DNA from 3 places in the Fictibacillus sp. NRS-1165 genome. Region 1 is predicted to be linked to each of the others. Evidence: riboswitches for the same ligand, from Rfam matches in the RefSeq annotation. Region 1 holds a riboswitch; each other region holds the start of a gene.
The links. A riboswitch is a leader RNA that binds a small molecule or an ion and turns the genes downstream of it on or off. The one in region 1 is predicted to bind cobalamin.
Positions count from the first base shown of each region.

Region 1 (4,592 bases):
CACGAACAGTGAAGGTTTAGGAAAGAATAAGGATTTTTGATAAAGCATGCTGACAAACTTTGCAAAGTCCATGTACTTCCATACCTTTGATTTTCCAGAAAGCCGTTTGCTGTTTTTTATGTTGTATGAGTTGTTTTGATCAAACTGAGATTCGAATTTGATCAATGCCTTCTCAGCCCAGTATTCACTCATAAAACGATCCTTTCCACGATTTTTACATATTCATCGTCTATAGTTTTACTTCCCCGTTTTCCTTGCCATCCAATCGTTCGATAGGAAAAAGCTCCTGTCCATACAGAAGCTTTTTATGAAATATGCATATGCCTGTCCTTTTCTAATTATGATGCTCTACCATTTATTATAAGAAACTAAGTTTTCTATCTCCCTTTTTTTCTCCCATCGGGCCGTTGCCAGAATGGGTTGTTTTGGATACTCATCTGTATAGCCGATCGAGAGTAAAGCAACTGGTTCAACATGAGGGGGAATTTCTAATATCTCCCGCACATCGGCTTTTTTATAAAAGCTCACCCACCCCATGGCTAATCCTTCGGCGCAGGAAGCCAGCCACATGTTTTGAATCGCACAGGCGGTCGACATGATATCTGTTTCAGGTATTGAATTTCGCCCCAGAACATGTGAACCGCCCCTGGAAGGATCGGTTGTTACACAAATGCTTAAAGGCGCTTCTTTGATCCCCTCTATTTTCAGGCTCAAAAACTTTGTAGACCGATCATCATCTTCATAATGAATGGCAAGGGCCCTTCGTTCTTTATCAGCGGCCCATGCTAACCGTTCCTTGATTTCCTGTGATGTGATCAATATAAAGTTCCACGGCTGCATGAAACCAACGGAAGGAGCATGATGAGCAGCTTCCAATATCCTGCTTATGGCATCCTCTGGTATCGGATCAGGCAGAAAACTCCGGACATCCCTTCTTTTAACGATTACTTTATAGATGGCTTCTTTTTCATCTTTTGTAAACAATGGAATCTACTCCTCCTTCATTCTTTTTGTTATCTGAGCGGTTTCGAATGTGGCCATATTCTTTAGCATTAGGACAGCTGATTGAAGAATAGGAAAAGCAACAGCCGCCCCGCTTCCCTCTCCCAGCCTCATACCCAGGTCAAGAAGCGGCTCTTTATCTAACAACTTTAATAGGGTCTGATGTCCAAGCTCTGCCGAACGATGAGCCATAATCATATAGTCTGAGGCGCGGCTGTTTATCATCGTTGCAATCAATGCTGCGGTCGTTGATATAAAGCCATCAACCAGAATCGGGATTCTATGTGCCGCTGCAGATAGCATGGCACCCGCCATGCCCGCAATTTCAAGCCCTCCCAGTTTCATTAATACATCAATAGGATCCTCCGTTTTTGGCATCCTTTTTTCAATGGACTTTTTTATCAGTTCCTGTTTGTACTGAACTTTTTCATTGTTGATGCCCGTTCCTGTTCCGACCAGTTCAGTTAAGCTTTGCCCAGTGACAGCGACGATAATGGCACTGCTCGCAGTGGTATTGCCGATCCCCATCTCTCCAAGGATTAGACAATTGACTCCCTTGTTGATAAGCTCCTTCGCCTCAACAAAGCCTGTATCAATGGCTTGAAGCACCTCTTCTCGGGACATCGCATCCTGATGATAAAAATTGGCGGTTCCATATCGGATTTTTTTCTTTACTAATCCTTCCTCTTCCTCCAAATCGGCAGCTACACCAATATCGACTATTCTTAAGACCGCCTTGATCGATTTACTGAATACGTTAATCGCTGCTCCGCCATTTAAAAAGTTTCGCACCATTTGGCTTGTTACCTCCTGGGGATAGGCTGAAATCCCTTCTGAAGCGATGCCATGATCGGCAGCGAATACAATAACGCCGGGCGGGGTAATATTCGGAAACAATTCACCTGTCATTCTAGCCAATTCAATGGCTAATGCTTCTAATCTTCCAAGGCTTCCAACAGGCTTAGTCAAAGAATCTGCATAAATTTCTGCTATTGAGCCCATTCCTTCATTCAGCTCTGGTATATTTAGTTGCTGCCATTCATACTTCATTTGTTTACCTCTTCCTTTCAGTTTTTTCTTCATACAAAAAAACCTTAACTAGAGAAGTTAAGGTTTAAGAATACATTTGTAAGCAAATAAAACGATCGCCGTAGACATCCTTTCTCTTCCCTCCGAAGATTACAGAAACTAGATTCTTAAGCAGGTCTCCTGGCTTGATCAGTTAATAAAAGGCAACTGATTTTACAGTAGCGGGGGCTGCTCCAGATTTTCCACTGGATTCCCTATTATCTCTCCACATTCCGTTTTGAGCACTTAAAATCTTTTATTCAGTTGTGGTACACTCCCTATAATACCAGTTTTCCCTCCGCAGTTAAAAACGTTTATTATTGCTATGCTGCTAACCTGGTGATCTGCGCGACTGCAAACGTAACCAGAATAGCGATCGCTGTAGGAATGATAAATGACAGGAAGGTCCATTTTGCACTTTTTGTTTCTTTATAGATGTTAACCAGCGTTGTGCCGCATGGAAAGTGAAGCAGGGAAAAAAGCATCATGTTCAAAGCAGTCAGCCACGTCCAACCATGGCTCTCGAAGATCTGTTTTAAATCTCCAAGATTATCCACTTCGGTCATGGCGCCAGTAGAGAGGTAGCCCATGATCAGGATGGGGAGCACGATTTCGTTTGCCGGCAGGCCTACCAGAAACGCCATGAGAATATACCCATCCAGCCCAAGCATCTGTCCAAACGGATCGAGGAAATGGACGATATGCAATAAAATACTCTGATCTCCTGCGTTCACGTTGGCCAGCACCCAAGTTAAAATACCAGCAGGCGCCGCTACTTTTACCGCCCTCACCAATACGGATAAAGACCGCTGAAGCGAAGAGCGGATCACAGTTTCCCAGAACTTGGGCCTGCGGTAGGGCGGAAGCTCCAGTGTATAGTGTGTAGGAACCCCTTTTAATGCCGTCTTGGAAAGGATCCAGGATACAAGAAAAGTGACAAGGATTCCAACAAGAACGATGCCGACAATGACCGCTGTTGTCACAAGTGACTTTGCACCGCCTGTATAGCCTGCCGCCATAAACAGCGAGGCAAGGACAATCAGCGTTCCCCACCTTCCATTACACGGAACAAAATTGTTCGTTAAAATTGCAAGCATCCGCTCTCTTGGGGACTCAATAATCCTCGAAGACAGCATGGCGGCCGCATTACAGCCGAATCCCATCGCCATCGTTAAAGACTGCTTACCGTGTGCCCCAACCTTTTTAAACACCCGATCCATGTTAAATGCTACTCTTGGGAGATAACCGTAGTTCTCCAGAAGTGCAAATGTCGGGAAGAAGATTGCCATTGGAGGAAGCATTACACTGATCACCCAGGTCGTTCCCCGATACAGCCCCAGAACGAGCAATCCATGCAGCCAGTCAGGCGCATTCATAAGCTGAAAAAGCGAGGTGATATGACCTTCCAGCCATCCAAAAAAGCTGGCAATCATATCTGACGGAACATTCGCTCCTGCGATCGTGAGATAAAACACGATGCCAAGCATGATGATCATGATAGGAAAACCCCAGATCGGCGATGTAAAAATCGCATCGAGCTTCTCCGTATGCTTATCGCGTTCGGTCTTTCCAAATGAAACACTGTCTTCGCACAGCTGTTTGCTCTCCTGATACAGTTTCAGTACGATCTTATCGCGGAGATTGGGAGATGCTATCTGCTGTGCTCTCTCGTACAACTGGTTTAGATCACCAGATCGGCCGGCTAGCTCTGATTGCATACTGTTTCCTCCTTTGTTTTTAGCCTTGTATTCAACTCTTTCAGCAGCGATTCATCTCCGTCCAGCAGCCGTAAGGCAATCCATCGGGATGAAATACGGTCATCCACCACTTGTTTTACGAAGGGCTCCAAGGAAGCAATCCTCGCTTCTATCTCACCATCATACTTGATCTGCACTGGTTCACACGCAATTTTTCCTGAGACGATTCGGTCAATTGTATCAAGAAGTAAAGGAAACCCTGCCCTGTTTCTGGCAGAAAGTTTTATTACAGGAACTCCTAGACGCCTTGCCAGTAACCGTCCGTTGATGGTAATCCCTCTCTTTTCTGCTTCGTCCATCAGATTTATGCAGATGATCACATTCTTTGTCATTTCCAAAATTTGAAGGGCGAGGTTCAGGTTCCGTTCAAGAGAGGTAGCATCAACGACAACGAGCGTCAGATCCGGCTTTTCAAAAACGATATAATTTCTAGCCACTTCTTCATCTGCTGAATTTGAAAAGATAGAATAAGTACCCGGAAGATCAATAAACCTGTATTGCTTACTCCTATGCTTGAAAGTTCCTTCAGCAAGCGAAACTGTCTTTCCCGCCCAGTTTCCGGTATGCTGCTTCAGGCCGGTCAGCGCATTGAACAACGTGCTCTTCCCTGTGTTAGGATTGCCGGCTAAGGCTATACGAAATGTATCAGTCATGACGTATCAGCTCCCCCTGGATTCTAGTGCTCTCCTCTTTCCTCAATGCAATCGACGTCTGGCTGACCCGAAAGGCAATGGGATCTCCCAGAGGACTTTTTCTGATTACCTC
Region 1 covers NZ_JBDPNU010000005.1:40,179-44,770, reverse strand. Annotated here, with positions in the region: gene ABHN01_RS02400 (hypothetical protein) at 1-192, opposite strand, end outside; gene bluB (5,6-dimethylbenzimidazole synthase) at 349-984, opposite strand; gene cobT (nicotinate-nucleotide--dimethylbenzimidazole phosphoribosyltransferase) at 991-2,052, opposite strand; cobalamin riboswitch at 2,185-2,335, opposite strand; gene ABHN01_RS02385 (nucleoside recognition domain-containing protein) at 2,394-3,788, opposite strand; gene ABHN01_RS02380 (FeoB small GTPase domain-containing protein) at 3,773-4,480, opposite strand; gene ABHN01_RS02375 (FeoA family protein) at 4,473-4,592, opposite strand, start outside.

Region 2 (4,592 bases), on a different contig from region 1:
AATCAAAACCGGTGCTCCTTCCCGTACCGACCGTGTAGCGAAATACAACCAATTGCTTCGTATCGAAGACGAATTGGCAAGCATCAGCCGCTACCCTGGATTGAGCGCATTCTACAACCTTCAAAAATAAGCTATTTTAGTAAACCGCTTGAGGCCTGATCAGTCGCAAGCGGTTTTTTTTGTTGGATCTGGGGGATTGGCGCATAAATATTTTCATCAGATTCGCGCGTATTTCATGGAGACTGGCGCGTATTTCATCCTCAGAGTATACCGCGCAAAATTTAAGTCGTTCATGAGAAGGAAAAAAGGTGTTTTCCAGAGAAGATAACTCCAAAAAATAAAGAGGATGTGATCTTTATATTGTGATCGAACATCATTTGCCGATTTGTATTAGGAAATTAGAAGCCTTGTTAAGAAGACTGCCAGTAAATCATCCGAAACGCGCTAAAATTGAACAAAGTTTTGTTTAATAGAGCGTCAAACTACTCAATAAAAAACACGTCCAATATAATCCTGACATACTATCAAAGTTTAACGTTTCGGAAAATGATCTTTTAAAAGGCGTTCATTGCCCTTCGTGCTTCGCCTTTGGTATGCAAAAAACATATGCTGTTAAATGGCTTTGTCCATTCTGTAACCATTCCTCCGAACATGCCCACTTGTATTCTTTGGAAGACTTTAAACTTCTCATTGGCTCAACAATCACCGCGAACTCAAATTCTTTCTATCCCTCTCATCTCGTTCAATATCGGAAAAAATCTTCAAATCCCTAAACCTTCCCCACACCGGAACCTATAAAGACAGGCGATATCATCTTTAAATTTGAGAAGCTGCATATTATGATAAAATAGATCATTCATACTAGGGACAAATGGGAGGCCTGGAGCATGACGAAAATGGAGCTGGAATTTGAAAGATTGAAGATCAGAGACATTTCGGTTAGTGATGCCTCTGTCATCGCACAATGGAAAAGCGGCCCTTTATTCCGGAAAATGTCTACAGGAACGGCGACCATTATTAACGAAGGCAATCAAAGGCGGGATATCGAAAAAAGTTCAAGCTCTCCGAACGAATCATACTTGATGATCATCGAAAAGAGGAGCTCGCTTCCTGTGGGATATGTCCGGTTCAATTGGATGGGCGGCACCCGTCAGTATGGCTGGCTGCGGTTCGGGCTCGGTGCCGAATCCGGAAAAGGGTATATGCAGGAAGCCCTGTCAGGAATCCTGGACCACCTGTTTGACCGTGAGACCTATCGAATCGATGCAGAGGTTTATGAATATAACAAAAAAAGCCTGAAACTCTTGACCGCTCTCGGCTTTAAAAAAGAGGGTGTCAGAAGGCAAGCCTATTTTGATGAAGACGAGTATTATGATATTTATGTTCTCGGCCTGCTTAGGAGCGACTGGATTGCAGGGAGCCTTGAAGCTAAGAGATCACTGAATCTAAATTAAACTTTTCATTTTGCACTTAAGAGGTATAATGGATATAGCTGAATATGCGGTTAAGGTCCGTTTTATGATCAATAAAACGTTAAAAGGGAAGCTGGTTCAAGTCCAGCACGGTCCCGCCACTGTAATCGGGAGATCTTCTTACAATTTCCACTGTTCAAATCAAAGGATGGGAAGGAGAAGAAGATTGTTGATCGGAAGTCAGGAGACCTGCCTTAATTGCCTGTGCGAACCTTCGAGGAAAAGGTGAAGTAATTGTAATCATTTCTTTTATGATTAACTGTTGATTCGCTCTCCGAAGGGAGGGCTTTTTTGTTTGCACAACTGCAGCTAAACGATACATAGGAGCGTGAAGGAATTGAAGAAGTTTACACAAATTGCGATGATGCTGATGCTCGTGATCGCCATCATCGCAGGCTGTTCGGCCGGCAATCAGTCAACAGACAAAAAAGAGAACGGCAGTCAGGCAAAGAGTGAATTCCCCGTAACGATTAAAGATGCGGCGGATGAGAATGTAAAAATTGATAAAAAACCAAAGAAGATCGTCTCGCTCATACCAAGCAATACAGAGATCGCATTCGCGCTTGGCCTGGATAAGGAGATTGTCGGCGTATCGGACTTTGACAACTACCCTGAAGCGGCGACGAAAAAAACCAAGATCGGCGGTATGGAATTTAACGTCGAGAAGATTGTTGGCCTAAAGCCTGATCTCGTGCTCGCCCATGCCTCTGGCGCGCATACTTCCAAGCAGGGAATCGATCAGCTTAAGAATGCCGGCATCAAGGTCATCGTGATCAATGATGCACAGAACTTTGAGGATACGTACCATGCCATTGACATGATCGCTAAAGCAACAGGCACTCAAAAACAAGGGGATAAGATCGTAAAATCCATGAAGGATGATCTGTCAGCGATCAAGGAAAAAGCAAAACAAGTAAAGCAAGAGAAAAAGGTCTGGGTTGAGGTTGCACCGGCACCTGAGATTTATACAGCGGGTAAAGGAACATTTATTGATGAGATGCTGAACGCCATTCATGCAAAAAATGCGGCAGGCGATTTAAAAGGATGGGCGAAGGTTTCTGAAGAGCAGCCTGTCAAATATCAACCGGATGCCATTGTAACGACGTACGGCTACTATTCGAAGAAGCCGATGGAACAGATTATGGCCCGTAAAGCCTGGAAGGACGTTCCTGCGGTAAAAAACAAAGAAATTTATGATGTGCACTCCGATAAGGTAACACGTCCAGGACCGCGTTTGATTGAAGGAGTGGAGGAGCTTGCAAAAGCCATCTATCCGGAAGTATACAAAAAGTAAAATCATCGTTTCATACACAGCTGTGCTCCTGCTTTTAGGCTTAGCTGTTGCTCTGGGGATATCGGTAGGTTCAATACCTATCCCCCTTTTTCATGTGGTGAAGATATTGGGAGCAAAGCTTTTCCATTATCCCGTACCTGCTTCGATCGATTCATCCATCGTTAATATCGTCATGGAAATCCGCTTTCCCCGAGTCATTCTCGCTATGCTTGTCGGCTGCTCACTGGCACTGGCAGGAACAGCATTTCAGGGGCTGCTGAAAAATCCGCTGGCCGATCCTTATACGCTTGGGGTATCGTCGGGTTCAGCCTTGGGTGCAGTGGCTGTCCTGTTCTTCGGCATTCAGCTTCCAGTACTCGGAAATTTCACTCTTCCGGTAGTGAGCATAATTACCGGTTTTCTTACCCTTGTCGGAGTAATTTATTTCGCTCGCCTTGTGCAGCGCAGCCTTGCGGTTGAGACGATTATTCTGGCAGGCATTTTAAGCAGTTCATTTATAGGTGCTTTAACCTCTCTTTTAATCGCACTGACCGGGGATGAATTAAGGCAGATCATCGGCTGGCTGCTCGGCAGCGTATCCATGAGAGGATGGCCGTACGTTCAGCTGATCACTCCGTTTTTGGCTGCAGGGCTTATCATTCTCCTGGCAAGTGCACGTGAATTAAATGCACTTTCTTTTGGCCGGCAGGATGCAAGGTCAATTGGTGTGGACGTGAAAAAACATACGTCACTCGTGCTGTTCGGGGCTTCACTTTTGACAGGCTCGGCTGTAGCGGTGTCAGGCACCATCGGGTTTGTCGGCCTTGTCATCCCTCATATGGTGCGCATGATCTGGGGAGTGGATCATCGCCATTTACTGCCCCTTTCCACGATTCTGGGCGGGGTATTTCTCGTTCTGGTCGATCTCATCGCACGAACAATCATCTCGCCGACGGAGCTGCCGATCGGTGTATTGACGGCGATCATCGGAAGTCCGATTTTTGCCGTGATTTTTATCCGCTATCGTAGAAGGAAGGTGACTACATGATACAAATTCAGCAGCTTACTGGAGGCTATGACGGCAAGCCCGTGGTAAAAGATCTTTCGTTTTCCATTGAAAAAGGAAAAATAACCGGCATCATCGGACCAAACGGGAGCGGGAAGACCACTCTCATGAAGATGATAAACGGAATGCTGTCTCCGCAGTCCGGTGAAATTTTAATTAAAGGAAAACCAGTCAGCAGCTATTCCGCCAAGGATTTAGCCAGGATCATCGCTGTTCTTCCTCAGCATGCGGAAAGTTCGTTCGACTTTACCGTCCGTGAAGTGGTAGCGCTCGGCCGCTATCCTTTTTACAAAGGCTTGCTGAAGCAATCATCGCCGAAGGACGAAGAGATGGTCCAGCGATCCATGGAGTTTACAGGAGTCCAGCATTTTGCGGAGAAAAGCATCCAGTCCTTGAGCGGCGGCGAACGGCAGCGGGTTCTTTTGGCTAAGGCGCTTGCGCAGGAACCAGAAATCCTGCTGCTCGATGAGCCGACGAACCATCTTGATCTTTCCTATCAGATGAAACTTATGGACTTGCTGAAAGATTGGGTGCAGGGCTGCCAGCTGACGGTGGTTGCCATATTGCATGATTTGAATATTGCCAGTCTGTACTGTGACCAGGTTCTTCTTCTCGATGAAGGAAAAGAGAAGGCGATCGGAAAGCCTGGTGACATTATGGACAGCATCCTCCTGGAAGGTGTGTATGATACGAAGCTGAGCAGGCAGGAGCATCCTCAGAAGCCGAAGCCCTTAATCGCGCTTGTGCCGGCTGAACGAGAGGAACAAAAGAAAATAGAAGA
Region 2 covers NZ_JBDPNU010000039.1:69,145-73,736, reverse strand. Annotated here, with positions in the region: gene eno (phosphopyruvate hydratase) at 1-130, shown strand, start outside; gene ABHN01_RS17420 (GNAT family N-acetyltransferase) at 888-1,454, shown strand; cobalamin riboswitch at 1,491-1,683, shown strand; gene ABHN01_RS17415 (ABC transporter substrate-binding protein) at 1,810-2,766, shown strand; gene ABHN01_RS17410 (FecCD family ABC transporter permease) at 2,729-3,793, shown strand; gene ABHN01_RS17405 (heme ABC transporter ATP-binding protein) at 3,790-4,592, shown strand, end outside.
Region 2: it holds a riboswitch for cobalamin, as region 1 does, so the genes downstream of both, ABHN01_RS17415 (ABC transporter substrate-binding protein) here and cobT (nicotinate-nucleotide--dimethylbenzimidazole phosphoribosyltransferase) in region 1, are expected to answer to the same signal.

Region 3 (4,592 bases), on a different contig from region 1:
ACCTTCTGGAGCCCATCTTATGGCCAGCTTAAAGATAAATACGGAGTGACTTGGCAAATCTCAACACTGGGAAAATAAATACATCGTTAAAAAAAAGCTGCCTAGGCGGCTTTTTTTACTTATGTTTGATTCCACTTAAACAGAGTGAGATTTAAAATGGCAAGAGTGGTTGGATCTGAAATGAATAGTCAGGAACCGGAAAAAGCAGCTGCATTCTATTCAAATGTTTTTGGATGGCAGGTGGATGAACCTCGTTGGCACTATCGGTTGTTACCACAGGAGAGGATCGATCAGAAGAAATCGATGGAGGAATAGCAAAAGGACCTCACGATTTTCCGCATGGTACTCGGATTCAAATCGAAGTAGAATCCATTGATGAGGCAATTTCAAAAGCAAAAGAGAACGGAGCGATCATCGTTCGGGAGAAGATGGAATTTGAAGAGTTTTATCTAGCTTACCTGGTCGATCCGGCTAGAATTGGCTTTGGCCTCATTTCAGAAGAAGTTTTATAGGTAATCATTTGAAACTTTCCTATAACAGATCCGTAAATTGGTTTAGTCGGAAATTTGGAAGGGGAGTTAAGGCATGCTGACACCATCCTTTGAACAAAAGCTTACTACATATACCGATATATACAGCCAGCTGAAAACGGCGTTTAAATGGAAAATGAGTGATGATGATCGCTTCCATGTATGTGATCAACGAAAAACCGTTTGATTTAAGGCGGTTTGAGTCATTGAGCGATTATGTTAAAGAACAGGTAGGAGCGTTCAATACGCTAAAGTCTTCCTACCGTTACACAACAGCCGCGATGCTCGATGTGCGTTTTGAGAATTCTGTAGAGAAGTTCCATCGCCTGCTTGAAGTGTACGAAAAGATGGTCTCTGGTAAATTCAGCAGGGGTGCCTCTACTTATATTGCAGCTCAAGTGATGCTGGAGCAAATCGAAAATGGCAGAACGGAGGACATCGAACGAGTTATGCAAGTGTACAAAGGGATGTCATCCAACCATTTTTTTCTTACTTCCAGTACAGATTTTCCGCTGGCCGTCCTTCTTGCAGAACGGGAAGGAACGGTAAACGATTTGATGAAACAGATTGAGTATTTTTATAAATGTCTGAATCAGCAAGGATTTGCGAAAGGGAATGACTTGCAGTTCTTAAGCCACATCCTGTCTCTAGGGGACGAAAATAAGGCGGATGCCCTTAACGAACAATGTACAAAAGTGGCAGATGCCTTCAGAACACAGTGGAAAAAGCCAAGAGCGATGCATTATCCGCTGGCCGGTCTCCTCGCTCTATTAAAAAGGAAGTGGCGACTGTTTTGAAAGCCGCAGACCGTTTAAGCGACGAGAAGCACTTTAAGTGGCATAAAGACATGAATATCCTAATGGTGGCCAATTTCCTACTGAGTGAGAAGATGCATGACACTACCTTGCTCGGGGCCGGAATCTTTGCAGCCATCGAGGCAATCATGCAAGCACAGCAAGCAGCGGCGATTGCAGCCATTGCTGCCACAACTGCAGCTTCTTCCTCGAGTGCAGGAAGCTAGTAACCTTGAAAAAAGAACTGCAGCGCAGTTCTTTTTTATTAACTCACTGCACCAGTCTCTAAGGGGTGTTGCGCTAAATACGCTTGGCTGGGCGGATTATAGAGATCTTTGGATTGAACGCGGGTTGTTCCTTTTTCCTTTTTTCCTGCATAAATTAAGGTACTAAGGAAAAGGGGAAACCACAATGCTCGAGATCTTTTCTGTCATTGGCGCAATCATTGGTTTTGGCGTTATGCTTTGGGTACGTGCACAGCTTAGAAGTGCAAAGGTGTTTCAGAAGATCGTTTCTCAAGATAACGGGATCCTTCTCTTATTCATGTATTTGGCTATTGGAGCGGTTGGATTACTGATTGTGGGAGTATGCTTGAACTACTTATATGAAGTCGGCGGCGGCCCCATCTATTGAGAAATTTGTCGATTAAGTTTTATGCCCAAAATAAAAAACTATTGTGAATATCGTGAAAGTATAGTAGGTTTAATGGCAACGGGATTTATAACTGAATAGAAGTTTAAGAGTGCTCAAGTTTACATTGAGATAATAGGGAAACCGGTGCGAGTCCGGTGCAGCCCCCGCTACTGTAAGCATGGATGATCTTGTAATGAACCACTGGCCAAAAGGCTGGGAAGGAAACAGGAATCAGTTGATATGCGAGCCAGGAGACCTGCTTTTAAATGAGTAATACGATTCTCGGAGGGAGGATGATGTGTTAACATGCAATGGAAATCATGGATTGAATGATTTGGCATGATTCGATATAGGGTGACCTATTTGTCTACTAACCTTCCGTTACCGTTTTATGATGAAACGGTATTTTATTAGGGGGCTGACATATAGAGTCGCCCTTTTTTGCGTGCAAAAAAAATCAAGAGGAAGTGATCTGATGACGACTTGGAACTTAAATGGAACGATGAGCCACGTATTGATCTGCAACGGATCCAGCTGTATGCGGAAAGGCGGCGAGGAAGTCACTCAGGCAATCAGGGACGAAATTAAGAAGCAGGATCTCGATGCTTTGGTGCATACGACAAGAACACGATGTAATGGCCGGTGCAAGGACGCCTGTGTTGCGATCGTCTATCCGGAGGGAGCATGGTATAAAATGCCGGATGAACATGCCGCCCGAGAAATGGTAAAAGGCCATTTGTTAAAAGGAGAAAAGGTGAAAGAGCTCCTCATTTACGAGTACGGTGAGAACGGATTCTCCCTGACAGAAGAAAATGGCTTGACCAAAGGGATTCAAAAGGGAGAAAAAAAGGAGGCTGTCCGCTGATGGAACTTATCACTTTTGCCATGCTTGCGATCTTCATAGGCATGCGTCATGGATTGGATGGGGATCATGTCGCAGCCATTGCAGATATGGTCGGCAGTGAAAAGAAACGGAGACGGCAGCTGTCCCTGGGAATCATGTACGCTCTTGGCCATGGGGCCATCGTCTTTTTTATCGGCCTTCTTTCGATCTATGTGGGAGCGAAGATGCCAGCCAGTGCTCAAAGCTATTTGGAACTCTCGGTCAGTGTCACCTTAATCGTGCTGGGTGCCATCATCCTGCTGTCCATCTTCCAAAGCAAGCAGGACTATAAATATAAAAGCAGACTGGAAATTGTCATGCAATACATAAGAAAGGTCACAGGCTCCCAAAACAAAGAGGATTCCAGCCTGACGAAGTTTGGCATCATCGGAGCTTTTATTATTGGAATCATCCATGGAATCGGTGTAGAAAGCCCGACACAGATCGCTGTTGTCTCACATGCAGCCGGATTTGGGAGTGTTTCCGGTGCAACGGCTCAGCTCGTATTGTTTGTTGTCGGACTGCTGTTCTCAACGATCTGTGTAACGTTTCTGTTCACGTGGGGATTTATGAAGGCGAGCATAAAGAAAGGATTTTACATTGTATTAGGCTGTATAACCGGTTTTTACAGTGTAGGCCTTGGGGTCTATATGATGGCTGAACTGCTCAAAGGAGGATTTTAAATTGAAAGGGAAACTCTTGATCATCGGATTCGGTCCAGGAAGCTATGACCATATTACGGAGCGGGCGAAGCAGGCAATTCAGGAAAGTGACTGCATTGTTGGCTACAAGACCTATGTGGAACTGATCCAGGGGTTAATCACGGATCAAAAGGTGATCAGCACCGGAATGTCAGAGGAAGTCAGCCGGGCGCAGGCTGCGGTCAAACTGGCGGAAGAAGGGAAGAAGGTCGCTGTAATTTCCAGTGGTGATGCGGGAGTTTACGGTATGAGCGGCCTCGTCTATGAGGTGCTTGTTGAAAAAGGCTGGAAAGAAGAAACCGGAGTAGAGGTTGAAGTCATTCCAGGCATTTCTGCGATTAACTCCTGCGCGTCACTGCTCGGCGCACCCGTTATGCATGATGCTTGTACGATTAGCTTAAGCGACCATCTAACGCCGTGGAAATTAATCGAAAAGAGGATTGAGGCAGCGGCACAGGCTGATTTTGTCATTGCCTTCTACAATCCAAAAAGCGGACGCCGTACGAGGCAGATCGTAGAAGCTCAAACCATCCTGCTGAAGCATCGTTCACCGGATACACCGGTTGGGCTGGTGAAAAGCGCATACCGGGACAGGGAGGACGTTGTCATCACTAACTTAAGAGAGATGCTTGATCACGAGATCGGCATGCTGACAACGGTCATCGTTGGCAACTCACAGACCTTTTTGTATGACAGCAATAAACTGATCACGCCAAGGGGCTATCAACGGAAATACACACTGAACACAGAAAAACAGCGGCTGAAACCGCATGAGCGCCTTCGAAAAGAGAATGAACCATGGGCGCTGCAGGACGAGGAACCGGAGAAAGAACATCAGCCAGAAAAAGAGACTCAGAAGGCCTCTGCTCTCGAGTTGGCGACAGAAGCGCTCGCTTTGTCGTCTGGTAATCAAGCGGAACCGCAAAAAGAAGAATCTCCTGTTCCATCCGGTGTGGAATCCATCCTGGAATTTGGAGTGAGTCCGGGCCTCGTGAACAAGAAGTTTACGGCCAAGCAGCTGATGACATTGGCCGAAGTCGTAGGCGAACAT
Region 3 covers NZ_JBDPNU010000046.1:27,967-32,558, forward strand. Annotated here, with positions in the region: gene ABHN01_RS19675 (VOC family protein) at 1-78, shown strand, start outside; gene ABHN01_RS19680 (VOC family protein) at 255-512, shown strand; gene ABHN01_RS19685 (hypothetical protein) at 586-717, shown strand; partial or broken gene ABHN01_RS19690 (DUF4003 family protein) at 689-1,551, shown strand; gene ABHN01_RS19695 (hypothetical protein) at 1,736-1,957, shown strand; cobalamin riboswitch at 2,048-2,235, shown strand; gene ABHN01_RS19700 ((2Fe-2S) ferredoxin domain-containing protein) at 2,433-2,822, shown strand; gene ABHN01_RS19705 (High-affinity nickel-transporter) at 2,822-3,523, shown strand; gene cobJ (precorrin-3B C(17)-methyltransferase) at 3,525-4,592, shown strand, end outside.
Region 3: it holds a riboswitch for cobalamin, as region 1 does, so the genes downstream of both, ABHN01_RS19700 ((2Fe-2S) ferredoxin domain-containing protein) here and cobT (nicotinate-nucleotide--dimethylbenzimidazole phosphoribosyltransferase) in region 1, are expected to answer to the same signal.